4 regions of the Rossellomorea sp. DUT-2 genome follow, and region 3 is predicted to be linked to each of the others. Evidence: riboswitches for the same ligand, from Rfam matches in the RefSeq annotation. Region 3 holds a riboswitch; each other region holds the start of a gene.

Region 1 (6,168 bases), on a different contig from region 3:
TGCGGCACTTGAAGCCCATCAATCCACTCATTTACAGAATAAAGTGGTGGCGGTGAGTGACCGGAATGTGACGTTGTTCAACTCGGATGGTCTTGATATTCCGGCATTGGTTGAGTTTACAATGAAAAATAAGGGAGATCTTCCCACGAAGGATGAACAGTTGAAGGAAATCGGCGTGAAGGCAGAGATACGTGACCGTGAAGAGGTTTTGTACCTGGATGTGGACGTCCTGATGTTAGCGGCGTTAGAGGATCAGGTGCACAAGGATAATGTAGAAAAGGTGAAAGCAAGAATCATCGTGGAAGGAGCCAATGCTCCAATTACAACAGAAGCGGATAAATATTTAAGTGATCAAGGTGTCATCATCATCCCTGATATCCTGGCAAATGCCGGCGGGGTCATCGTCTCCTACTTCGAATGGCTGCAAGGACGGGAAACCCAGTTCTACACAGAGGAAGAAGTATTCAACCTCCTCTACGACAAAATGAAAACAACCATGGAGACCGTCCTGCCACTATTCTTCGGCGACCCATTCCCACTTCGCCAAAACTGCTACATCCACTCCGTCATGAAACTATCCACTGTTCTATACAGGCAAGGGAAACTTTATTAAGAACGAGGGACGGACCTCCATTCCTAGGAGCTGGTGCTAGGAGTGGAGGTCCGTCCCTCTTTTTTTCAAAGGGGGTGTCCATCACTCTCCTTATCCCCTATATAAAGGGTGAAAGGAGGTGAGGCACATGGCAACAGCGGATTTGAAATCTACGAGAATACGATTGGCTTACAATGATGGTCTGGATGAGAAAGGGAATCCTAAGATTGTGTACAAATCGTATAGCTACATCAATGCACTGGCAACGGCGGATGAGATGAACAGCGCGGCTTTATCCGTGGCAAGTCTTTCATCAAAGGGATTAAACAACATCGAGAAGGTCGAAACCTTTGACATTAACGAGTAAGGACAATCGATAGTTTCATAGAAAGGAGGAGACGGTATGGCAAAAGTATTAGAACTGGAATTCCTGACGGAAACGGGGAAGTCAGGGAAACTATCCATCAATGACCCGATCGAGCCGATTGATACGGTGACGGTGAAAGCAGCGATGGATAACCTGATCGCGACCAATGTGTTTGGAAGCTCGAACGGAATGTTTGTGAGTGTGGAAGGAGCTCGAGTGGTCGAGCGTAATGTGACGGATTATGATGTGATGTAATCGAGTGAAAGTGTTCTCCTTAATTGGGGGACACTTTTTTCATGTTCACAAAAATTCTCCACCCTATTCTATCAACAAAGATAACGCTTACATAAAGAATATGGAAAATCCCCTATTGACTTCCCCTACGATACCCAGTATTATCCTCTATAAGATAAGAATTTAGAAAATTACATACTTTCAATTATCCAGAGTGACCGAGGGATCAGGCCCTATGACGTCCGGCAACCTCCAGTATTGGAACGGTGCCAATTCCTGCAGAATGATTTCATTCTGAGAGATAAGTCGAGATAAACAGGCGATGCTTCTTTCAGTTGAAAGAGGCATTTTTTATTGGATGAAAAAAGGGGTGTGCACATTGATCGAGATTCGGAATTTGGTGAAAACGTACAGTACAAAAAAGCAAACGGTGGTCGGTGTCGATAACGTTTCCGTAAAGATTGAAAAGGGTGAGATCTTTGGAATCGTCGGATACAGTGGAGCGGGGAAGAGTTCACTCATTCGCTGCTTGAATCTATTAGAAACCCCGACATCGGGTGAGATCATCATTGACGGACAGGATTTCACGAAGCTCACGTCCAAACAACTAAGACTCGCCCGTCAAAAAACGAGTATGATCTTTCAGCATTTTCACCTGATTAAATCGAAAACGGTGTTTGACAATCTGGCTTTTGCCTTGAAAGCGGCCAGTGTACCGAAAGCGAAGATCAAGCCCAGGGTCGTCGATCTCCTTGATATGGTCGGTCTTTCAGACAAAGCCGACGCGTATCCGGCCCAGCTCAGCGGAGGACAAAAGCAGAGAGTCGGAATTGCGAGAGCTTTGGCGAATAACCCATCTGTTTTACTTTGCGACGAAGCGACATCGGCACTTGACCCGAATACGACGAAATCGATTTTGAAGCTATTGAAAAAGATCAACAAAGAACTGGGTTTGACGATCGTCCTCATTACCCACGAAATGGAAGTGGTGAAAGAAATCTGCGACCGGATGGCCGTGATGCAGGATGGGAAAATCGTGGAGGAAGGTCCGGTTTACGACCTGTTTGCCGAACCGAAGCAGCCTTTAACGAAACAATTCATTGAAACGATCCTTCAATTTGAACTACCGCCACACCTTGTGGAATCAAGAAAAGGAAAGCTGATCAAAATCCAATTCAAAGGATCGATCGCAGAGGAAAGCGTCGTTTCAGAAGTGTTCCAGAAATACAAAGTGCGAGGCAATATTCTTCACGGCAAGATTGAATATATTCAGGAAGTGCCACTCGGGATTTTTATCATGGAACTGATCGGCTCCCATGAAGAGATCGAGGCAGCGATTGAATATATCACGTTGAAGACGCAGAGCTTGGAGGTGCTTGAAAATGCTGCCTGATTCATTGACTGCGATTTTACCAGAATTGAATAAAGCCTTCTTTGAAACGGTGTATATGGTGGGGATTTCCCTGGGAGTTGCGATTTTGGTGGGATTACCTCTCGGGATTCTTCTTTTCGTAACAGACAAAGGCTTGTTTTTACAAAATAGTTTGATCAAAAAGGTGGTTGGATTTGTCGTCAATATGGTGCGCTCGGTTCCGTTCATCATTCTATTAGTCGCACTCTTACCATTAACCAAATTATTGACCGGTACCACGATCGGACCGACGGCAGCATCCGTATCACTTTCTGTAGCGGGAATTCCGTTTTTTGCGAGAATGGTAGAAACATCGCTCAGGGAGATTGACAAAGGAGTGATCGAAGCATCGGTATCCGTTGGGGCGAGTCCCTGGATGATCATCAAGGACGTGCTGTTACCGGAAGCGCGACCGGCAGTGATTCAAGCTGTTACGATTACAACGATCAGTTTAGTTGCCTATTCAGCCATGGCCGGCATCGTCGGTGGAGGCGGAGTCGGTGACCTGGCGATCCGCTTCGGGTACTACCGATATGACAACACGGTGATGATCACGACCGTCGTCATTTTAATTTGTTTGGTTCAACTCATCCAATATACGGGTGATGTGTTTGCACGATTAGTCGATAAACGATAACTACTTTAGGGGGAACAACAAGTGAAAAAGTGGATTTTATTAGTGGCATTAGCGGTAACAATGAGCATTCTTGCAGCTTGCGGAGGGGACGAAGCAAGTTCAAGTGCGGAAGGTAAAAAAGAAGTGACCATCGGGGCTACATCCGGACCATACAGTGATATGGTGACAAAAGCAATCAAGCCCGGTCTTGAAGAAAAAGGATACAAGGTGGAAGTGAAGGAATTCAGTGATTACATCCAGCCGAATAACGCACTGGCTCAGGGAGATCTGGATGCGAACCTTTTTCAGCATAAAATCTACATGGAAACTTTCGCAAAGCAACACAACATGGATTTATCCGAAGTGATTGTTGTACCAACGGCTCCTATGGGAATCTACTCACAGAAGTTCGATTCGATTGAAGACATCAAAGAAGGCAGTGCCATTGCGATTCCGAATGATCCAACGAACGCAGCACGAGCGTTTCAGATCCTGGAAGATGCTAAGCTGATCACGTTAAAAGCGGATACAGATCCATTGACGGTATCAGAAAAAGACATTGCTGAAAACGTGAAAAACCTGCAGTTCAAACCAATCGAAGCGGCTCAGCTTCCAAGGGCCGTTGACAGCGTTGATCTATCTGCGGTTCCAGGGAACTACGCACTAGCTGCTGACATGGACTTACTTGATGCACTTCAGCTGGAGGACATGCCTGACCAGTATCGAAACCGAGTGGTTGTAAATACGAAGGACGTTAACTCACAGCTGGCGAAAGACATCAAAGCAGTAGTAGAAGCAGACGGTTTCGAGAAAATCATCGATGAAGAATTTAAAGGCTTCGGTAAGCCGGAGTGGATGGAGTAGAGGGACTATGGAATAGAGGGACGGACCTCTAATCAGGAAATTTAGTATAAGAATGTGAAAGGGACGGGCTTCCGCTGAATGCGGAGGTCCGTCCCTAATTTTATAGGCAGCACTTCTTATATTTTTTGCCGCTTCCGCATGGGCAAGGGTCGTTGCGTCCGACTTTGTCTCTGTTTTGGACGGGTTGTGGAACGAGGAGTGGTTGCTCTTTCATTGATTGGTGTTCCACGTCTTCAATGAAACTTCTCCACTGTGGAAGTTTCGGATGATCGATCCCATTCATGATGCAGTTGACATAGAGGGATTCTTCCAGGCATAACATTCCTGCATCATAGCCCTCTTCGATAAACACTTCGATTTTTGGAATCGCGTCTGTTGATAACTGCTGGCATAAATAATCTGAGATCAGCGTTTTTGCGGTAATGTCAGCTGTTTGATCAAATAATCTCAAGAGCGCATTTTCCGCTTCTTTAGTTTTGATTCTTCCGAGTACGTCCAGTGTATAGAAATAAGTATTACCATAAAGTGCCACTTTTTCAACCTCATGCACTACCTGTTCCGTCCCTATTTTCACCAGGGTATTTGCCACTTCTTCGAATAATAGATCACTTTCATCTTCATCTTTAAAGAGATTCACTAACCGAGGGACGACGCTTTTTTCACGAATTTCACCAGCCATATAAACGATGTATATCCCGTGAAAACCATAGAACTTATTTTCCTCATCATTTTCTTTCAATCCATTCCGTACTTCCCAGCTTTCGATACCGCCTTTTTTTATTAACTCCCTGTTGATTCTCTTACCATGGTCATAATGGGCTTGGCTATATTCATGAACATCCAGATAATTTGTGACACCAGCGAGCTCCATGTAAAGTTCATCAATCGTTAAAGAAGGCAGCTTCACGATTTCTTTTAATTGGCTTTCATCCACAAATCTTTTTACTTCATTCTTCTGTGCAATCAACAAATTGGTATCAGCATTTAGCAGTAACTGAGTATAGAACAGCCGATCATTATCCTTTTTGCCCAGACGGTCTAATCGGTTGATGACTTCTATCATCCCATCCTCATTCAAAGGCATGTAGATTAAGTAAGGAAGAACCGGGGAGGAGAATTCCGACACCGGCCCGCGGTCAAAAGCTTTCAACCCGGTCAAAAATGTATCCCCATCAACTAAATAAGTATCCTCCAACATTTCTATCGCATATCTCTGAACAAATGGATTCTTACTCAAAAAATAAGGCTCCACCCTTTCAACAAAACGATTCATCCAACCATCCTTTATCATAATAATTTCTTTTAGTGTAAATGGTGGGAGGTGAAAAGGAAAGAGGGACGGACCTCCAACTCAATGCTAGAACAGAAAAATGCGATAGGGACAGGCTTTCCCTAAAAAGAAGAGGTCCGTCCCTCTTCTATTACTATTCTTTTTGAAAAACTTCCCCATCCACATAGGATTTTCCAAGTTAATATCGAATATATCTATTAACGGTATTATTAAGGAATTTTTCCTTAATAATCATTCGACCGAAAAAGGAGATTTTTCATGAAGTTAAAGCAGCTTGTCCAATCAGTAGAGAATGAAGTCATTGAATTACGCAGACACCTTCACCAATATCCTGAGGTGAGTGGAGAGGAATTCGAGACATCGAAAACGATTCAGAAAAAATTAGCAGAAGCAGGAATTCCCTTTAAAACAGGCTATGCCAAAACAGGAGTCCTCGGCATTATACAAGGAGAAAAGCCAGGAGGCACGGTCGCATTAAGAGCGGATATCGACGCTCTGCCAATCCAGGAGGAAAATGATCTTTCCTACAAATCCACTATCCACAACAAAATGCATGCCTGTGGTCACGATGCCCATACGGCCATGCTCGTTGGTACAGGAAAAGTATTGAATCAACTGAAATCGGAAATAGCAGGTACGATTCTACTTGTGTTTCAACCGGCGGAGGAGAATGCCCCTGTAGGAGGGTCTCAGCAAATGATGGACGACGGGGTATTCGACGAATATACGCCTGACGTCATTTTCGGGCAGCATGTTTGGCCGGATCTGCCTGCCGGGGAAATAGGGGTTCTCC
Region 2 (6,168 bases), on a different contig from region 3:
TTTTACCTCATGTGTGGATTTGATCTGACCGATCACGGATACCTTAGATAGATCCTCTCTTTCTTCTGTATGAGAGTAAGCTTGGTCATACTGTCCAACGATTCTTTTCAACTCATGAAAATCCTGATCTTTAACGATGAGAACAAGATTTTCCTGGTATTTAATGATTTCTGTTTCAATATGATGGGAATCGAGATCATACAGAATCAGTGACTCTCCACCCTGACAGTCAAACATTGTCAGAACAGAAATGTCTTTCTGATAGGCTACCCCGACAATAGGGGCATTTCTCTGTGTTCTTCCGCTAATGACGGTCCCCCTTCCTTCATTCAAACTGGAACAAACCACAAGCGGCACATGATGTTCCTTCGCATGTTTAATTGCTCTTGGATGCAGGACACCAGCCCCCATGGTGGCTAAACGCAGCATCTCATCATAGGAGAGGGTGTCAATTTTTGCAGCCCGGGGAACGATACGCGGATCCGACGTATACACTCCATCTACATCCGTATAAATATCACACCTATCCGCCTTTAAAGCGGCCGCAAGAGCAGCTGCGGTCGTATCCGAACCACCCCTGCCTAATGTGGTCACCTCTCCTTTATCCGTGATCCCTTGAAAACCGGCTACCACGACGATTCGTCCTTTTGATAACTCCGATTTTATCCGATCAGTATCGATCGAGTTAATCTTGGCATTCCCAAATACTCCATCGGTTTGGATTCCCGCCTGTCTGCCTGTCAGGGATACGGCTTCCAGTCCCTTATGGTGCAGGGCCATTGTCAAAAGGGAGATTGCCACCTGCTCCCCGGTACTTAAGAGCATATCCATTTCTCTCTTACTGGGATCTGAAGAAAGTTCCCCTGCCAATCGTACAAGTGTATCAGTCGTTTTATTCATTGCTGATACCACAACGACGACATCATGACCTTTTTCTCTTTCTTTCATGACATGAAAGACCATGCGTTTGATTCGATCTGTAGAACCAACAGAGGTTCCACCAAACTTTTGAACGATCATACTCAATGATACCCCTACTTTCCATCAGACCAAATTTTTAAAGATTTCTTTTAAGAAACAACAGCTCCAGTCTTCACTTCATTTTCCAACGGTATTTCTTTTAAAATAGGGACGGCTTGAATATGGTCATGCGTCCGAAGAAGCGATTCCAATGTCTCTTTCCTGCCTTCAACAAATACGTACAAGTAATCGTCCAGCTGAATACGATCCTTTAAAATGAACGATGGAAGCCAGTTTTGATATTCATCCGTTTCACGGATTCTTAAGACCCATTGGTGGCTGCTCTCTTCAACAACCTCTTCCGTATTCACGGTACTTACGGCAGAGTCTGTATACTTCCTCTCTATCAACGACAGGAAATCCTCTACCATGGCGCTGCCTGTAGGCAATTTTCCAGCTCCCGGACCAAGCAGGGTAATCCTCCCTACAAGACTGCCCTTAAGAGATATGGCATTTTCCACATCCTCCACACCGTAAAAAGGGTGGGTGTCATGGACAAGGATGGGCTCTACTGCACCTTGGATATGGTCGACTGAATCCCGACGGAGAGAACCTACGTGCTTAAACCGTAATCGAAAGGATTCCGCTGCCTGGAGCCACTCTGCAGTCAGGTGGGATATCCCCTTACGTCGGATATTCTTCCAATCGGGCTGTCTGCCAAAAGCTGTTTGACTTAAAATAAGCAACTTATAGAACGCATCATGGCCTTCGATGTCATTTGTCGGATCGGCTTCAGCGTATCCTTTCTCCTGAGAAATCTTTAAGGCTGTATCAAAGGCAAGACCTCTTTTTCTCATTTGAGATAAGATGAAGTTGGACGTACCATTCAGGATCCCTTGAATTTGTCTGATCTCATTCACCTTCAGAAGCTGCCTGATACTGCCGATCACCGGGATTCCCCCGGCTGTCGTCGCTTCAAATCCGACCGATATCCCCTTCCTTTTCGCCTTCTCCAATAGCTCAGGACCATATTTGGCAAACATCGCTTTATTGGCCGTGACGATATGAACCCCCTTCTCAATGGCTTCGGTTAAATACGTATAGCTCGGCTCTTCCCCTACGATCGCTTCAAAGATCACGTCGAGGTCCGGGATATCCAGGATGTCTTGGAAATCCGTTGTGACGTTGATGGATGGTTCAATGCTCCGCTCTTTTGTGGGATCTTTAATCAGGATCGCCCTAACCTTCACCTCTTTACCCAGGACTTCCTTCAATCTGTCCTGATGAGTATCGATTGCTTCACAGACCCCTTGCCCTACTGTGCCGAACCCTAGAAGTGCCACATTAATCGTTGACATCATTCAGCCTCCTTTTATCGACTTTTCACTTTATACGTAAGAATGATTCATTCCAGTTGAAGACCCACTCGAGGGATATGAGCGGAAAAGAAAAAGGTATACAGAAAAGCCCTCTTCTTTTAAGAAGAGGGCTAAATGATCATGCTCCTCCCCTTATCTTCCAGATCCACATGGAATCTGTAGGAATTGGCACCTTTACAGTCTGATCCTGCAGGTTGCCGGGCTTCATCGGGCCTATCCCTCCGCCGCTCTTGATAAGAGATATAATGTTTCGTTTTGGTATTACTTTCTATTTGAGTATGAATTGGATTATAAAGGGGATTCATTCCTTCGTCAATACTATTTTTAGTATTTTTAAAAAATTCTTTCTAATATTACAGACCTCTTCATTCCCTATCGGTTTACTTAAATTTGCTCCCTGTCTGGGAGTTTATCAATCTAATTTGCAAAGAGACGTTTTAACCTGTTCTGCCAGGGAAAACTATTCCATATCCCTTTATTTGAAAGGAACCGGATCAATAATGCTGAAAAAAATGCTCCCCTTATCCATCAAAAAATATATGCTTATGTCCAAACGGCAGAGAATGCGTGAGATTCGGCTGACCATATGGTATATGCCGTTCTTTTATATTTGTTTTTCCATACTGCTTGTAGCACTCACACTCTATTTAGATCTGTATGCTGACATCTCTCAATATACCTTTAACTTCTTAAGTATGGATGCATCTGTTACACGCATGCTTGTCAGTACACTCATCGGGGCCATCCTGACGCTCAGTGCTTTCACCTTGAATTCACTGCTTGTTGTGCTCACGATGTTCAGTGGTCAATTTTCACCCAGGATGCTCCTGGATTTCATTTCGGACAAACAAACACAGCACGCCCTCGGGATTTTCAATGGCAGCTTTGTATATGTATTGCTCCTCTTTCTTTTTATCGGAAATTCAAAGGAAGAACTGTTTGTGGCTGCCCCGATCATGACGATCGGACTCGCTTTTCTTACTTCTGTCACCTTTATCTTCTTCATTAACCATGCGTCTACTTGGATGCAGGTACACAATATTACGTACAATATGAAGCAGGTTTCTGAAGTGATGATCCACCAGACGTTAAAAAATGATTTAGAAACCCATCGAACAACAGATAATGGCGACCTTATGGAACATGAGAAGGAGAACATCATTCACATACAGGCAAGGGAATCGGGATATATTCAGTTAATCGATTTCCATGGAATGATCGAACGGGCTATGCAGGATAACATCATCATTCAACTTCATTACAAAGTCGGAGATTATATATTGGCCGGCAATGAAATCATGAGTATTTGGGGACCTGAGACCAACGATATTTCGGATGGTTTTTATCTCACTTTCATTGAAATGGGGCATAAAGAGACCGAAATCCAGGACCTCCAAATGGGGATTCATAAGCTGGCTGAAGTTGCGATCAAAGCACTCGGAAATGATGATCCAAAAACGGCTTCTAATACGATTGACCAAATGGCTGACCTTATGCTGACGGTGGAGGATCACTTATCCTTCACTCCTCATTTGATCGACCGGGAAAGAAGAGTGCGGGTCATTCTCCAGTCCGAAGCATTTGATTATTACCTGTATCGCGGGTTTGGCTATATCCGGCATTATGCTAAAGACAATCATTTAATTATTACTGACATTGTGCGGGCACTGGCGCTCATTGCAGAATCCATCCAGCCATCCAAACACAAGGACATTTGGGAATTTGCCTGTAATACCATTGATCATATTGAAAGAGAGGTCATTTATGAATTAGATAAAACCTTTCTTCTTCAAGAAGTTCATAAGCTGGCACGCCTAACTGAAAACCTTAGGGAATATAAGAGAATCGAAAGTAAATTCTACCCTTATGCCAACGAAAACACGTAAAAAGCTTCATCTCTATTAATGAGATGAAGCTTTTTTACCAGGAATTAAATCCATGTTTCGACGATACTGGAATCTTCTCCTTGTGCTTTCGGTATAAGCGAGAAGCGTTCGGGAATTTCACTTCTGATTGCTTCTAATGTAGGTCTCATCAAAATATAATGAGTCGGTTGATTGACATCGAATATCCTTGCTACAAACATGCCTTGATAATCTTGCGGGCTGGAATATATACAGATGATGGGCATCTTATAATCACTTAATGTCACCTCATCAAATGATGATATTAAACGATCCGGGTTTTCCATCAAACCACTCCTTTACTGTAATTTCTGTTCATATAACCATCAGCTTAAAACGCATTCCTTTCCTTTTGACTCTCTCCCATCCATTCGATAATGAATGGAGAGTTTTTGAATGTAATAGTTGCACTGAGCGTATTGCCCTTCTTCCTTCAATAGGGGGATGATGACATTCTCTACATATTGATAGTATGCTTGCTCTCCCTCATGAACCCTGACCTCAAGCATCGTAAAGAATGTTTCCATGCAGGGGTTTTTTATATCTCTCGCAGATGCCTGTCCCTCTCCTATTAAACTTGCATATTTTTCATTATTTGCGGAACCGTCTACATCCATGGAACTATCAATATAACCCAAAAGGCTTTTTGCATACATTTCTTTATCGGACTCATGCTTCAATAATCCATATGCCATTTGAAATGCATCTCTTGCCTTTTTATCATCAAAGACATCTCGATAAAGATTCCCTAAATTCAGGTGAAGAACGGCTTTTCTCCTATGATCATGCAGATTATCACAATGTTGGATCAACTCATCATATTTCTCTTCCAACGAGGCCAGACTCGATTCTTCGCTTTTGCCCTCCGCTACCAACTGAATCGTAGCAGCGTCTATACATCTTGTAAAATTAAACGTTTCCTTGAAATAGTTCAGAGCCAGCTCACTATATTGCAGGGAATTGTCATGCTGCCCAAGATCATGGTAGCCAACTGACATATAATAGTAGGCTTCAGGGTTTGCATAAATATCTCGATCTATTCTCTCCAAATACTTCAGGGCTGTTTGTGGATTTCCTTTTGCAAGCTCATACATGCCTTTTATATGATAATATAACTGAAAATCGTAATCGAACATATGGAAGGACAGACGCTTATTAGAAAACTGACTTAAATAGAAAGCAGCTTCTTTTACCTCTCCTTTCATGATAAAGTACCTTGCTTTCAGTAGCTTAAAGGTGCCATTCAGGGTTTCAATTTTGGTTAAGGGATTTTGTTCGATCGTCTCCTTCAATAATTCAATCTTTCCGTTTACCTGCTTGATCATGACATCATGCCACAGTTCCAAATCTAATTGTAATTTTTTATACGCCTTTAACTCTTTCTCAACGTTAATATTGAACCTTTGATTGAACAAGTTAATTTTATCTTCCGTAATCTGTAAGTGCCCGCTTTCAATCTTACTGATATGTCCAGGTGTACAGATCCCATCTCCCACCTGCTTTTGGGTCATCCCCTTAAAGATCCTATAATACTTAATAAATGTCCCAATATGCATGATTTAACCTCCAGGGTGATGTAGTATACGATAAATCATTTCATTCAAATTCTTTATTTTAATATAAGTGATACTCCTATTATACTAATAAGTGATCATGAAAAAATTGGGGTTTTCAGCAGGGTTCTCAACACTCGAAACAATGCTTTTCACCCGGTTCTTTTTTCACTATTTACTGTTCAGTTGACTGTTTTTAGTGCTTCCCAATGATATACCGGCACTGAATCTTATAAATTTTTATAGTTTTTCAATTATATGGCTTTTTCAACAATAAGAGAGTGGTTCTTTGGACCTGATCTATTTTCCCGATTTCTCTCACTTTTTTATACTATTTTTCGAAAATGATTGTGATCTTTATGATTAGATAAA
Region 3 (6,168 bases):
CAACTTCTCTAATGGCAGGGAGGAAAACGTGCCAAGTGGAGTTAAAATATATAGAAAAAATCTATTATCCGATAAAGTTGAAAGAATTTTCGAAAAAGAAAAACCCGACATCGTTATGCACCTCGCTGCCCAAGTGAGCGTAGCTAAATCACTGGAAAATCCTGCAGAAGATGCGGCAGTCAATGTATTAGGAACCGTAAAGTTATTGGAGTACAGTACCAGATACGGTGTGAAAAAATTCATCTTCTCCTCTTCCAGTGCAGTTTATGGATATACAAATGAGATGATTAATGAAGAGAGCTCTACTAGTCCGATTTCCTTTTACGGTACCTCAAAATTAGTATCGGAAACCTATATCAAACTATTTAATAAGCTCTATGATCTTCCATACACCATCTTGCGATACGCCAATGTATATGGACCTAGGCAAAGGTCCGATGGCGAAGGCGGAGTTATAAGCATTTTTATTGAGCAACTATTAAAGATTGAAATACCAATTATTTTTGGGGATGGAAACCAGACTCGGGACTTTGTTTACGTAGAGGACGTAGCCCGGGCAAATCTTCTTGCCATCACAAACGCCGACAATCAAATCATCAATATTGGCACCAACACCCAAACCAGCGTCAACCTACTCTACACCCTACTTTCAAACCAACTACACTCTTCGCAAAAGCCAAACTACGAAGCGAAGCGGGAAGGAGATATTTTACACAGTCACCTCTCAAATTCGAAAGCTCTATACCATCTAAAATGGGAACCTCAATATGATCTGAACTCCGGTTTAGAAAATACTCTTGAATATTTCAAAAAGAAAATGAAGAATGACGAATGATTTCATAACCCGTGCAAACATAAAGGAAAAGAGCTTGGAAAATTCAAAGCTCTTTTCCTTTATTCTTTATCTCCCTCAACCATTCTCCTCTAACTCATCTATAATCCATTCTGCAGTTTTCTTCCCATTTTGAATACACGCGCCAATACCCACTCCGAAGTATGAAGCACCTGCCAGCTTCACACGTGGCAGCTCAGTTGCGAGATTTTCGTCTAACGATTGTACAGACTGACTGTGCTCAAGATGGTAGTTTGGCATTAGGTCTTTCCAGTTCGTTACTTCGACAGAAATCGGATCTCCGTCTATGCCCACACTTTTTCTGATATCTTCAAGTGCCGTGCTTACAAGTTCTGCCTCGCTAAACTCTTTCAACTCATTGTAATGGGGGTTTGTACTTTTATAAAAAAGTCTCAATAAAAGGTTTTGATTATTGGATGTATGCTTCCACTTCCTACTCGTCCATGTGCATGCATCACATTTCACATCTCTACCGCTTGATACGATAAAGCCTGTTCCATCAGCAGGAAGTTCATCATCTGGAATGTTAAATCCAAGGTAAATCGAAATAAGTGAAGAGTTTTTCAATTTGTTAAAAACAGGTTCAAGGTTTTCATGAGTCAGAATCTTCTGGGTTATGTCATGAGGTGTTGCGAATACCACATAATCCGCTTTAAGCCTCCCGTGACCATTAAGAATCAGCTCATATTTGTCTCCTGTTTTTTGGAGCTTGGTTGTTTCTACTCCCTTTAAAAATGTCCCATTGGAACATTTTTCTTCTAAACGGTCAATGATGGTTGATAATCCATTTTTAAACGAGATGAACTTTTTATTGGATGCCCCTTGGAATTTTTGTCTATTTGCAGATAGACCTTTAATGATGCTGCCGTATTCGTTTTTATATTCAAGTAAGTATGGGAGTGTCGAAGCCATTGTGAGCTTATGCAAATTTCCAGAGTAGACCCCTGATAATACTGGAGCTACCTGCTTCTCAACAAGTTCCTTACCCAGGAATGCTTCTAAAAAATCACCGATGGAACTCTCTTTTGTAAACTGAGTATTCTCCGTTTCAAGGTCTTTAAGTGCCTCAGTCTTCCCTTCTTCTGAGACCAGGGTGCTATTTTTGAGAGACTCAACGGACATGGGAATTCCAAAAATCGTATCTTGGGGTATTTTGTGTAATTCCCCATTTGTATATATGTAGGATGTGCCCGTTTCATTATAGACGAGTTCCTCTTGAAGTTGAATTTCCTCAACTAGAGGAAGCACCCCTTCATTACGGGCTACGATTGAATCTGCTCCCGCTTCCATAATGAATTCGCCTTCTCTTATGGTTTTAATTTTTCCGCCGAGCTGCCGATCTCGCTCGATTAGAATTAACTCGATCTCTATTTCTCGTTCTATAGACATTTTTTGAAGATGGTACAGAGCTGTTAATCCTGTAATACCTCCACCTACGACAACCACTGTCTTCATACGATTCACTCCAATAATTGCGTTTATGTATACAGATTATCATGTTTTTTGTTGATTAGAAAAAGATTCTGTGTCTGAATTGGTAAAAAGTATAGGAATGAGAGTCAGTTCCAATCATCTATTCTATACCCATCATCCAATTCCTAGTTGACAACTATGAATACTTATATATATAATATAATAAATCCATTACAACTATATAGCCGCTTATCCAGAGAGGAAGAGGGACTGGCCCGATGATGCCTCAGCAACAGATTCTACATTGCAGAACACTGTGCTAATTCCACAAGCATTTCGCTTGGAAGATGAGTTGAAGTTTGATACATAAAGCCTTCTTCTTATCTACTAGGAAGAGGGCTTTTTAAAATGAAAGAGCCTCTTCCTCTGCTCGTATACATTTATAGAGGAGTGATTAAATATGGGGAAAATTCTTCAGGAAGCGATTCATCATCGAAGAAACGAGTTAATAAACAAATTAATTGTCCACAACATATTCAAAAAAGGGAACAAGCAATTATTTGAATTGACGCTCCTGGAACTTGAGGATGAATACAATTATCTTAAAAAGGAATGCCATCCGCATAGCGATGTTGGCTCAATTCATTGGAAAAATCGTGGAAAATCAAGCAGTTAAAAAGCAGCAATCCAGGAATTGGATTGCTGCTTGCTTATTTTTCTTTACTTAAACTATATGTCTGCATTCATCTGCACACCTTTGGCAATGTTCATGATCATGTTTCTTATCCACTCCTTACAAAATAAAATTGTTCCAAAAGGATTCCAGATGTATTATTCTGATAATCTAATCTCTTACAAAGGAATTAAAATATGACTTACACACTGCAGCATTTCATGAACGAATTTATCGCCGTTGATAGTTGGTCTCTCATTTTTATCAGTATAACCATCAATATATTCATCAGTATTCTAGGCTTCCTGCCAAGTGTTTTCTTGACGGCCTTTAATATTTCCGCATTTGGGTTTTGGCCAGGAGTCGGAATTTCCATACTTGGTGAATCATTAGGGGCCATTGTTAGTTTTTACTTGTATCGAAAAGGAATAAAGTTTGCAGGTATTGATAAGGTTCTGTCTAACAAATATTTTCTCAAATTAAAAGAAGCGTCAGGAGCGGAATGGATCTTTCTTTTATTCTTATTTCGCATGGTTCCGTTTGTGCCTTCAAGTGTGGTAACCGTTGCCGCTGCCTTCAGCTCTATTTCTATTGTTGTCTTTTCTATTATCAGCTCTGTCGGGAAGATTCCTTCGTTGTTGATTGAGGCATTCGTGGTGGTGAATGTGCTGGATGCAGATAAGGGTACGGGTATTTTGTTGGCTGGTTCAGTGGTGGTGGGGATATTTTATTTGGGATATCGTTGGAGGAGGAACATTAGAAGATAATTGAGGCCGTTACGGAAACGACTCTCCTTGGGAACAGAAAAAAGACGTCCACCACGTGGCATACGTCTTTTCTCCCTATCACTTATTGAGCATTCACCTCGACAGCATCCTTCTTGTAATATTCTGCAAAGATCTCGGCGAAGGCTTCTGTAGAGTTATACAATTCCACTAAGTTATTTTCCACTCCGCCAAACTCAAGTAACATGGCTCTCTCGGTTAGGTCCTGATTGTAGACCCCGTTACCTTCTGCTCTTGTTTTGATGAAGACACCCCGGCTGATGCCAGGATATTTTTCCTCCAGTTTAGCATTCAATTCCTTTGCGATCTTAAGGTTCTTTTCGAAGTTTTTGTTTTCTTTTCCTACGATAAAAAATAAACGTGCATAGTTTTTACCATTAATGGTTTTGGTAGTGATGCTTCGTGGCTGAGAATCCCGATGGATATCAATCAGGTACGTTAGGTCATCGTTTTGGGCAATGGCTTCTTGTACTAGACCCCTTGATAACTGATAGGATTCAAAATATGTCCATGACTTGTCTTTGAGAGCTTTGTTTACATCTGTCTTATCCTGGACTGCTCCAATCCCCCTTGCTTCAAGCTCTTGCTTCAATTTGGATCCGACAGCAATGACGTTGACCTTCTCGTTGGTACTGGCTGGATCTTTCGAATCGTTATTCTTAATCAGCGGGCTGAATGCTTCCCAACTGTGTGAATGATAGATGTAAACGGATTTTTCATCAATCTCTTGAACACCGTCTCCTGAGTTGTTGTTGGCCTGATCGATTTGGCTCTGATCAATTTCCTGATCTTTCAACTGATCTTCTGTTGGAGCCGGTGATTCATTTGGGAGGTTCGTAATGTCTGTCCCTTTCCCTGCAACGGCTATGTGAGTATGATAATTTTCGATCCCGGGGATTTCCCGTCCAAATAAACTACGTGGATCAAGGAGTGAAACGTTTGTGACGCTTTCCAACCAATCAAAATCACTGTTTAATGCTTCCTCATTGGTAGCTCGCAGTCCAGTCATCTCCTGTGACAACATCATAAGAAACGTTTCCTTTGGGACGAGTTCGGACATCGATGAATAAAGTAAACTATCCACCCTCAATTTAATAGCCGTCGACGAAATCAACCATACGGTCAAATACATGAGGACAATACCGATCAATACTACCCGAATGATGGCTTTCATAGAGACGAATACTAGTGGGAATAAGCTATTGTTGTTTCGAGACTTATACGACATCATCAGTACCCCTATATAAAGTATTTAATAGTTAACCTTATGCAGGGGGGGGATAGAGTAGAAGGTTTTTTCCGTGATTCGGTCGGATTTCCTAGATCTTACAGGTTTGCATTTCCCTCTTAACCAGAATCACATCAATATAATGATAATCGTCATATACTCACCTCATACAGTTAAATCATTTTCAGATTTTAGTTCATTTGCATTCTTCAGCAATTCCTGAAGAACCGCTGCGAAAATCGAAATGGTGACAGACGCAAAGCTGATAATAATCCCAACCATGGCAATACCCGGATGAAGAGCATTTTGGATAAGTAGAAACACTATACCTGCCACATAAATGGCAGTAATCAGTAAGGCATACAGTTTAATTCGTTCAAGAGCCCTTATTGCTTTTCCTGAAAAAGCATGCTTCTTTTCAATACACTTTAAAAGCTTAAAAGCTTGATACAGCGCTAAATTAAATGGAACCGCTGTTAAGTATAACCCTATTAGAACCGGCCATTTCAAATAAGCGAATTCCGGAAATAGATCAGCCGAATGCTTTGCCATGGTTGGCAACCAGACAACACAAAGGATGAATACAATCGCTCCTAGTGCCACTACTGCCCCTTTTAAAAAAATCGTCGTTCCTCGTTTCATAACACACCTCTGATACCATGTTTTTCTAAATTATATAATGATATTTATTGTTTTCCAATAAAATTTTATTGATGTTGTATTCTCTATTAAATACTTCTTATACAAACTAACAAACGCATGAGCAAACTCATGCGTTTTAAACCCTTATCTGCTATTCACTTCATTGGCTGCCCTCACCCCTGACTCAATCGCCCCTTCGATCCAACCATGAAAGGAGGACGTGTGCTCTCCAGCAAAATGAATTCTGCCTTCGGGTTTCTTAATATAATCGCCGATATCACTTGCCTGCCCAGGGGTATAAAGGGTAAAACATCCTGCGGAGAATGGGTTTTTACTCCAGTTGTAGACTACATAGTTCAACATTTCTGTATACACCTGTTCGCCATAGATTTTAGAGAGATCTTCTAAAACCTCTTTAATGATTACTTCTTTTGATTTGCTGTTCCATAAGAGTGCATTCTGTCCCCAGCTGTAACTCGCTAACATGACCCCAGGTTTGTTACTACCCTTGTCGTGACTCGGTATATACGTAAAGCGTGTGGGAAGATCTGACACGATGTTTCCGTAATTCAAA
Region 4 (6,168 bases), 130 kb from region 3:
ACGAAAGAGGAAATCGCCGTAGAAGGATTTCTTATTAATGAAACAGGGAAAAAGGACTTCATTAAGCAGAGGGTGAGTTACCATCACTTTGTTCCACATAAAAGATCCTACCTTCTTGAAATTATTGAGCGCATATCGGCTCATCTTTAGAAATTAATTCGTACTTCCCATGGTCAATATGGATAATTAAGGCTATTATAGTAATCTAGTACATACATAATGTGATAAGAGAGTAGGAGGACACACTTGAACGGCACAGCACATATGGCAATTGGAGCAGCAACAGGATTTATTGTGGCCAACTCATTTGGATCTGGTCCTGACATAACGGCCGCACTTGTGGCAATAGGCGGGGTATCCGGACTCATGCCTGATATGGATATTGACGGAAAGCTTAGTAACAAGGTTACTTTTTCACCAAAAATGATCAGAGCAGTGGCACAAATCATTGGTTTTTTAATGATGGTATACAGCTATCTTGAAGGAATTGGGAAAGAACGATGGCTTGGTATAGGATATGGTGCTGGAATGATGATTCTCGCAAGTTTCATTACACAGAGAAGAATGCTGATGATTACAGGCATCGGTGTGACAGCATGCGGTTGGCAGTTGAATGAAACATGGTTATGGTTGTTAGGTATCTATATTTTCATTGCCTCATTCGTTTCACATCGAAGTTATACTCACTCTGTACTTGGCATTTTATATTATGGCACGATTGCTCATTATCTAGAGTCATCTTTAATGATTGATGGGGTATTTGAAGCATGTGTGATTGGATATGCCAGTCATCTGATCGCGGATATGAAAGTTCTTCCTTTCAATAAGAGAGGCATAAAGCTTTTCCTTCCTCTTTCATCTAAAGAAATCTAAAATGTGTTTACACCCACTTGACCATTATTTCCCGATACATTAAAATAATGGAAACACTTTATATCGTTAAATGCGATGAGGAAGAAGAGTAGACGAACGAAACATTTCAGAGAGCTGATGGCTGGTGAGAATCAGTATGGTGAAATCGTTGAATGGGCTTTTGAGCATCCAGGCTGAAATTAAGTAGGTTATGGCGGAGGGTCTCACCGATAAAAGAGACGATGTATCGAAGGCGACTTCTGTACAGATGAGCGCGTTTACTAAAGTGTAAGCGAATGAAGGTGGCACCACGGGTTTCCCGTCCTTTTTTAGAGGATGAGAAGCCCTTTTTGTGTTTATTTTTATTATTTTGAGCGGAGGGAATTGTTATGGAAAAACAAGTTTTGACGGGGATTAAGCCAACAGGACGTATTCATCTGGGGAATTATATTGGTGCAATCAAACCGGCATTACAATTGACAGAGAACCAATCCTACAATACAGCTTATTTTGTTGCGGATTATCATGGTTTAACGAAGATACATGATGGGCATGAAATGAAAGAACTCTCTTATGGAGTGGCAGCGGCTTGGTTAGCATTAGGTTTGAATCCTGATCGAGCGATCTTTTATCGTCAATCTGATGTACCTGAAATCTTTGAATTGAGCTGGATTCTGTCTTGTTTTGCACCGAAAGGATTAATGAACCGGGCCCATGCATATAAATCAATGGTTGAAGAAAATCATTCCGCCGGCAGGGAGATGGATGCGGGCGTCAACATGGGCTTATTCACTTATCCTATATTAATGGCGGCGGATATCCTTTTATTCCAAACGGAACTGGTTCCTGTTGGAAAAGATCAAATTCAGCATGTTGAAATTGCAAGAGACATAGCAGAAAACTTTAATAAACAATATGGAGAAACATTTGTTCTTCCTGAATATGTTATACAGGAAGAAACATCTGTTCTACCGGGACTCGATGGCCGGAAAATGAGTAAAAGTTATAACAACACCATTCCATTATTTGAAGAACCAAAAAAACTCCAAAAACTAATCAATAAAATCAAAACAGATTCTTCATCTCCTGAAGAGCCTAAGGATCCTGAAACATCCGTCTTATTCTCTCTTTATAAAGAATTTGCAACCTCCGATCAAGTTGAAGAAATGAGAAGGAGATTTCAAGAAGGAATAGGCTGGGGGGAAGCGAAAAAAGAGCTATTCCAAGTAATGAATTCATTTATCGAGAAACCAAGATCGAAATATGAAGAACTGATGGCCTCCCCTCATATGCTGGATGTCATCTTACAAAATGGAGCAAAAAAAGCACGGGAAAAAACAATCCCATTCATGAAAGAGATTAAAAGGAAAGTAGGGATTTATCATTGAAATAGAACATGTTGATGAAGCGTAAAATGAATATTTTTTATTCAGATAATTCATAATTCTCATTGACATTTCTTCTTCTATGTTATAAGTTATGGGAAAGTTATTTTTCACAAAATCAAATAGTTTCTTATCAAGAGAGGTAGAGGGACTGGCCCGAAGACACCTCAGCAACCAGCCGCGAGTTTTGGTATGGTGCTAATTCCAGCAAGTTGATGTCAACTTGGACGATAAGAGGGAGAACGAATGTACAAAACCTTCTTATTTTCACTAAGAAGGTTTTTTTGTTTTTTCCCTTTTCGTATTCAAGATAGAAAAGGAGAGAAGAATGTTGAATAAACATATTGATACAATGCTTGTCCAGGCAGGAAACCGAAAAGATCCTGCAACGGGTGCTGTGAGCTTACCCATTCATTTATCGACTGCCTATGAACATAAGGGGATTGGCCAATCGACAGGCTATGATTACACAAGAACTGGGAATCCAACCCGCGCCACCTTGGAAGACACCCTGGCTCAATTGGAGGAGGGGAATAGAGGATTTGCCTTCAGCTCGGGGATGGCAGCTATTCAGGCGATTCTCAGCTTATTTTCCAGCGGGGATGAATGGATTGTTTCGAAAGACCTTTACGGAGGAAGCTACCGTTTATTCGTGCAGTATGAGGCACAATATAGCATCAAATTTCATTTCGTCGATACAAGTGATATTGGCTCCATAGAAGAACAAATATCAAACAGAACAAAGGCCATTTTTGTTGAAACCCCAACCAATCCATTGATGAATGAAGCAGATATTTCTGAGATTGCCGGCATTGCTAAGGCCAACGGGTTGCTCTTAATTGTGGATAATACCTTCTATACACCTGTTCTGCAAAAGCCGCTCGCTGAAGGCGCAGACATTGTCATTCACAGCGCCACGAAATACTTAGGGGGCCATAATGATGTATTGGCCGGTGTTGTGGTCGTAAACACAGAAGAGTTGGCGGGAAAAATCTATACCATTCAAAATTCAATCGGAGCGGTTCTCGCTCCTTTTGATTGTTGGCTCTTATTAAGAGGGATGAAAACCCTTAGTCTCAGAATGGCTCAGCACGAAAAAAACGCAAGAAAATTAGCGGAGTATCTTGATGAGCATGAATGTGTGACAGACGTTTTATATCCGGGAAAAGGCGGCATGCTTTCCTTTCGTATCGCAAAGGAAGAATGGGTTGCTCCTTTTCTCCAACACTTAAAAGTTATTACGTTTGCTGAAAGTTTGGGAGGGGTCGAAAGTTTTATCACCTATCCCGCTACCCAAACACATGCAGACATTCCTGAAGAAGAACGGAAAAGGCTTGGTATCTGCAACAGACTCCTGCGGTTTTCTGTAGGAATTGAATTTATTGATGACTTGATTGAAGACCTGGAGAATGTTTTTCAACAATTTGAAAAAGAGGTGCTTACGTATGAGTAAAAAACCATTTTCACTTCAGACGTCACTCATTCATTCTCACGGAGTTGATAAAGAAACAGGAGCGGTCTCTACGCCGATTCATCATGCAACAACTTTCCATCAACAGGATTTTGATCAGTATGGCACATATGACTACAGCCGTTCAGGGAATCCAACGAGGGAAACCGTTGAAGAAACGATCGCTGAATTAGAAGGCGGGGTAAGGGGCTTTGCCTTTTCATCCGGAATGGCGGCAATCTCAACAAGCTTCTTATTATTGTCCAGTGGTGATCATGTTCTTGTATCAGAAGAAGTGTACGGTGGGACATACAGAATGATTACCGAGGTCCTCACTAAGTTTGGGATTGCATACTCATTTGTGAACATGAAGGATCTACATGAAGTGGCTTGTTCAATTAAGCACAATACGAAAGTGATTTATATGGAGTCACCATCCAATCCGCTTCTGAATATCACCGATATTGAAGGAGTCGTAAAACTTGCCAAGGCGAATGGATGTTTAACGTTTCTTGATAATACATTCATGACTCCCCTCCTGCAAAGACCGATCAGTCTAGGTGTGGATGTTGTCCTGCACAGTGCCACGAAGTTTCTTGCCGGACATAGTGATGTCTTGGCAGGGCTTGCCGTAACGGGAAATGAGGAGATTGCCAGGAAACTTGCTTTCTTGCAGAATTCGTTTGGTGCTGTCCTCGGTGTTCAGGATTGCTGGCTGCTCTTAAGAGGGCTGAAAACACTGCATGTACGATTGAAGGAATCATCAGAATCGGCTTATAAGATTGCGACCTTCTTAGAAAAAAGAAAGGAAGTAGAAGAGGTGTATTATCCAGGATTGAGCTATCATCCAGGTCGTGAAATTCAAATTCGACAAGCAGAGGGTCCTGGAGCGGTTCTTTCCTTCCGATTAAAAGGGGAAGAAGAAGTGAAGCAACTCATACAAAATGTAAACATTCCCGTGTTCGCCGTAAGTTTAGGAGCTGTTGAATCCATCCTATCCTATCCATCAAGGATGTCACATGCTTCTATGCCAAAAGCGGAACGGGAAAGAAGAGGTATTACAGATGGGTTATTACGATTATCAGTAGGACTTGAAAACGTGGATGAGTTGATTAATGACCTTCAGAACGGTTTAGATAGTATACAAAAGATCAATCGGAACAACGTGATAAATTTATAAAAAAGGAGGGAATGTCATGAAGCCGTTGCTGGAAGCTCTGAAAGAGAGAATTTTAATTGCAGATGGAGCCATCGGAACGTTGTTGTATTCATATGGAGTGGACAGATGCTTTGAAGAACTGAATCTTTCTCACCCAAATGAAGTGTTGAAAGTCCATAAAGAGTATATTGATGCAGGAGCAGATATCATTCAGACCAATACCTATGGAGCCAATTATCAAAAGCTTTCCAGATACGGATTGGAGGATTCGGTTAAGGAAATAAATACGGCTGCAGTGCGTCTGGCAAGAAAAGCCGCGGGTGAAAACACCTATATTCTGGGCACCATCGGAGGAATCCGAGGCATTAAACAAAATGTGTCGCTGGAAGAAATCAAAAGAAGCTTTCGGGAACAGCTATACTGTTTATTACTAGAGGGTGTAGATGGCATTCTGCTTGAAACCTATTATGATTTCGAAGAATTAACCACTGTATTAAACATTACTAAACGTGAAGCAGACATCCCTGTCATTGCTCAAGTTTCTTTACATGAAACGGGAGTTCTTCAAAATGGAATGGAGATAAAAGACGCTCTTCAACAATTAGAATTATTGGGGGCCGATGTTGTCGGCATCAATTGCCGCATGGGGCCATTTCATATGGTGAACTCATTAGAGGAAGTACCATTACCTAAAAGGGCATTTCTATCCGTCTATCCCAACGCCAGTCTGCCAAACTATGAAGAAGGTCGATTCTATTACTCTGCTGAGCCTGATTACTTTGGAGATATTAGCAACGAATTGCGACTGCAAGGTGCGAGAATCATTGGGGGCTGCTGTGGAACCACACCTGATCACATACGGTCTGTTGCTGGCAGGTTAAAAAGCCGGGAGCCTGTGAAAGGGAAAGTGGTGAAAGCAAAAAAGGCTGTTCAGTTATCATCACCATCTATCAAAGGGAACTTGCTGCATGAGCAAGTAAGAGAAAAGAAAACGATCATTGTGGAACTCGATCCCCCTAAGCATCTGGACACGAAGCTGTTCTTCCAAGGGGCTGAGGCATTAAAGGAAGCCGGAATTGATGCACTCACGCTTGCTGACAATCCGTTAGCATCCCCGCGTATTAGTAATGACGCCATTGGTAGCCTGGTCAGGTCCAAATTTGATCTTACCCCTTTAGTTCACATCACTTGCCGGGATCGAAACCTGATCGGACTTCAATCCCATTTAATGGGGTTACACACGTTAGGAATACACAATATATTAGCGATTACGGGGGATCCGGCCAAGATTGGAGATTTTCCCGGGGCAGCATCCGTTTATG

Evidence for each region. A riboswitch is a leader RNA that binds a small molecule or an ion and turns the genes downstream of it on or off. The one in region 3 is predicted to bind S-adenosylmethionine.
Region 1: another riboswitch for S-adenosylmethionine. It lies ahead of ACOSV2_RS15595 (methionine ABC transporter ATP-binding protein); the one in region 3 lies ahead of fbpA (Fur-regulated basic protein FbpA).
Region 2: another riboswitch for S-adenosylmethionine. It lies ahead of ACOSV2_RS16590 (homoserine dehydrogenase); the one in region 3 lies ahead of fbpA (Fur-regulated basic protein FbpA).
Region 4: another riboswitch for S-adenosylmethionine. It lies ahead of ACOSV2_RS03915 (methionine biosynthesis PLP-dependent protein); the one in region 3 lies ahead of fbpA (Fur-regulated basic protein FbpA).

What each region holds. Positions count from the first base shown of each region.
Region 1 is NZ_JBQPEO010000004.1:40,525-46,692, forward strand. Features, by position in the region: gene ACOSV2_RS15580 (Glu/Leu/Phe/Val family dehydrogenase) at 1-613, shown strand, start outside; gene ACOSV2_RS15585 (DUF1659 domain-containing protein) at 741-959, shown strand; gene ACOSV2_RS15590 (DUF2922 domain-containing protein) at 996-1,214, shown strand; SAM riboswitch class I at 1,396-1,501, shown strand; gene ACOSV2_RS15595 (methionine ABC transporter ATP-binding protein) at 1,573-2,586, shown strand; gene ACOSV2_RS15600 (methionine ABC transporter permease) at 2,576-3,241, shown strand; gene ACOSV2_RS15605 (MetQ/NlpA family ABC transporter substrate-binding protein) at 3,263-4,084, shown strand; gene ACOSV2_RS15610 (HEAT repeat domain-containing protein) at 4,185-5,357, opposite strand; gene ACOSV2_RS15615 (M20 metallopeptidase family protein) at 5,634-6,168, shown strand, end outside.
Region 2 is NZ_JBQPEO010000004.1:275,061-281,228, reverse strand. Features, by position in the region: gene ACOSV2_RS16595 (aspartate kinase) at 1-1,026, opposite strand, end outside; gene ACOSV2_RS16590 (homoserine dehydrogenase) at 1,071-2,318, opposite strand; SAM riboswitch class I at 2,469-2,579, opposite strand; gene ACOSV2_RS16585 (DUF2254 domain-containing protein) at 2,840-4,225, shown strand; gene ACOSV2_RS16580 (hypothetical protein) at 4,270-4,530, opposite strand; gene ACOSV2_RS16575 (helix-turn-helix domain-containing protein) at 4,570-5,799, opposite strand.
Region 3 is NZ_JBQPEO010000001.1:906,558-912,725, reverse strand. Features, by position in the region: gene ACOSV2_RS04495 (NAD-dependent epimerase/dehydratase family protein) at 1-835, shown strand, start outside; gene ACOSV2_RS04490 (protoporphyrinogen oxidase) at 911-2,308, opposite strand; SAM riboswitch class I at 2,513-2,620, shown strand; gene fbpA (Fur-regulated basic protein FbpA) at 2,727-2,942, shown strand; gene ACOSV2_RS04480 (TVP38/TMEM64 family protein) at 3,137-3,706, shown strand; gene spoIIP (stage II sporulation protein P) at 3,789-4,952, opposite strand; gene ACOSV2_RS04470 (DUF2975 domain-containing protein) at 5,118-5,594, opposite strand; gene ACOSV2_RS04465 (flavin monoamine oxidase family protein) at 5,739-6,168, opposite strand, start outside.
Region 4 is NZ_JBQPEO010000001.1:778,060-784,227, forward strand. Features, by position in the region: gene ACOSV2_RS03900 (NUDIX hydrolase) at 1-150, shown strand, start outside; gene ACOSV2_RS03905 (metal-dependent hydrolase) at 247-873, shown strand; T-box leader at 940-1,182, shown strand; gene ACOSV2_RS03910 (tryptophan--tRNA ligase) at 1,242-2,240, shown strand; SAM riboswitch class I at 2,365-2,474, shown strand; gene ACOSV2_RS03915 (methionine biosynthesis PLP-dependent protein) at 2,566-3,690, shown strand; gene metC (cystathionine beta-lyase) at 3,683-4,867, shown strand; gene ACOSV2_RS03925 (bifunctional homocysteine S-methyltransferase/methylenetetrahydrofolate reductase) at 4,884-6,168, shown strand, end outside.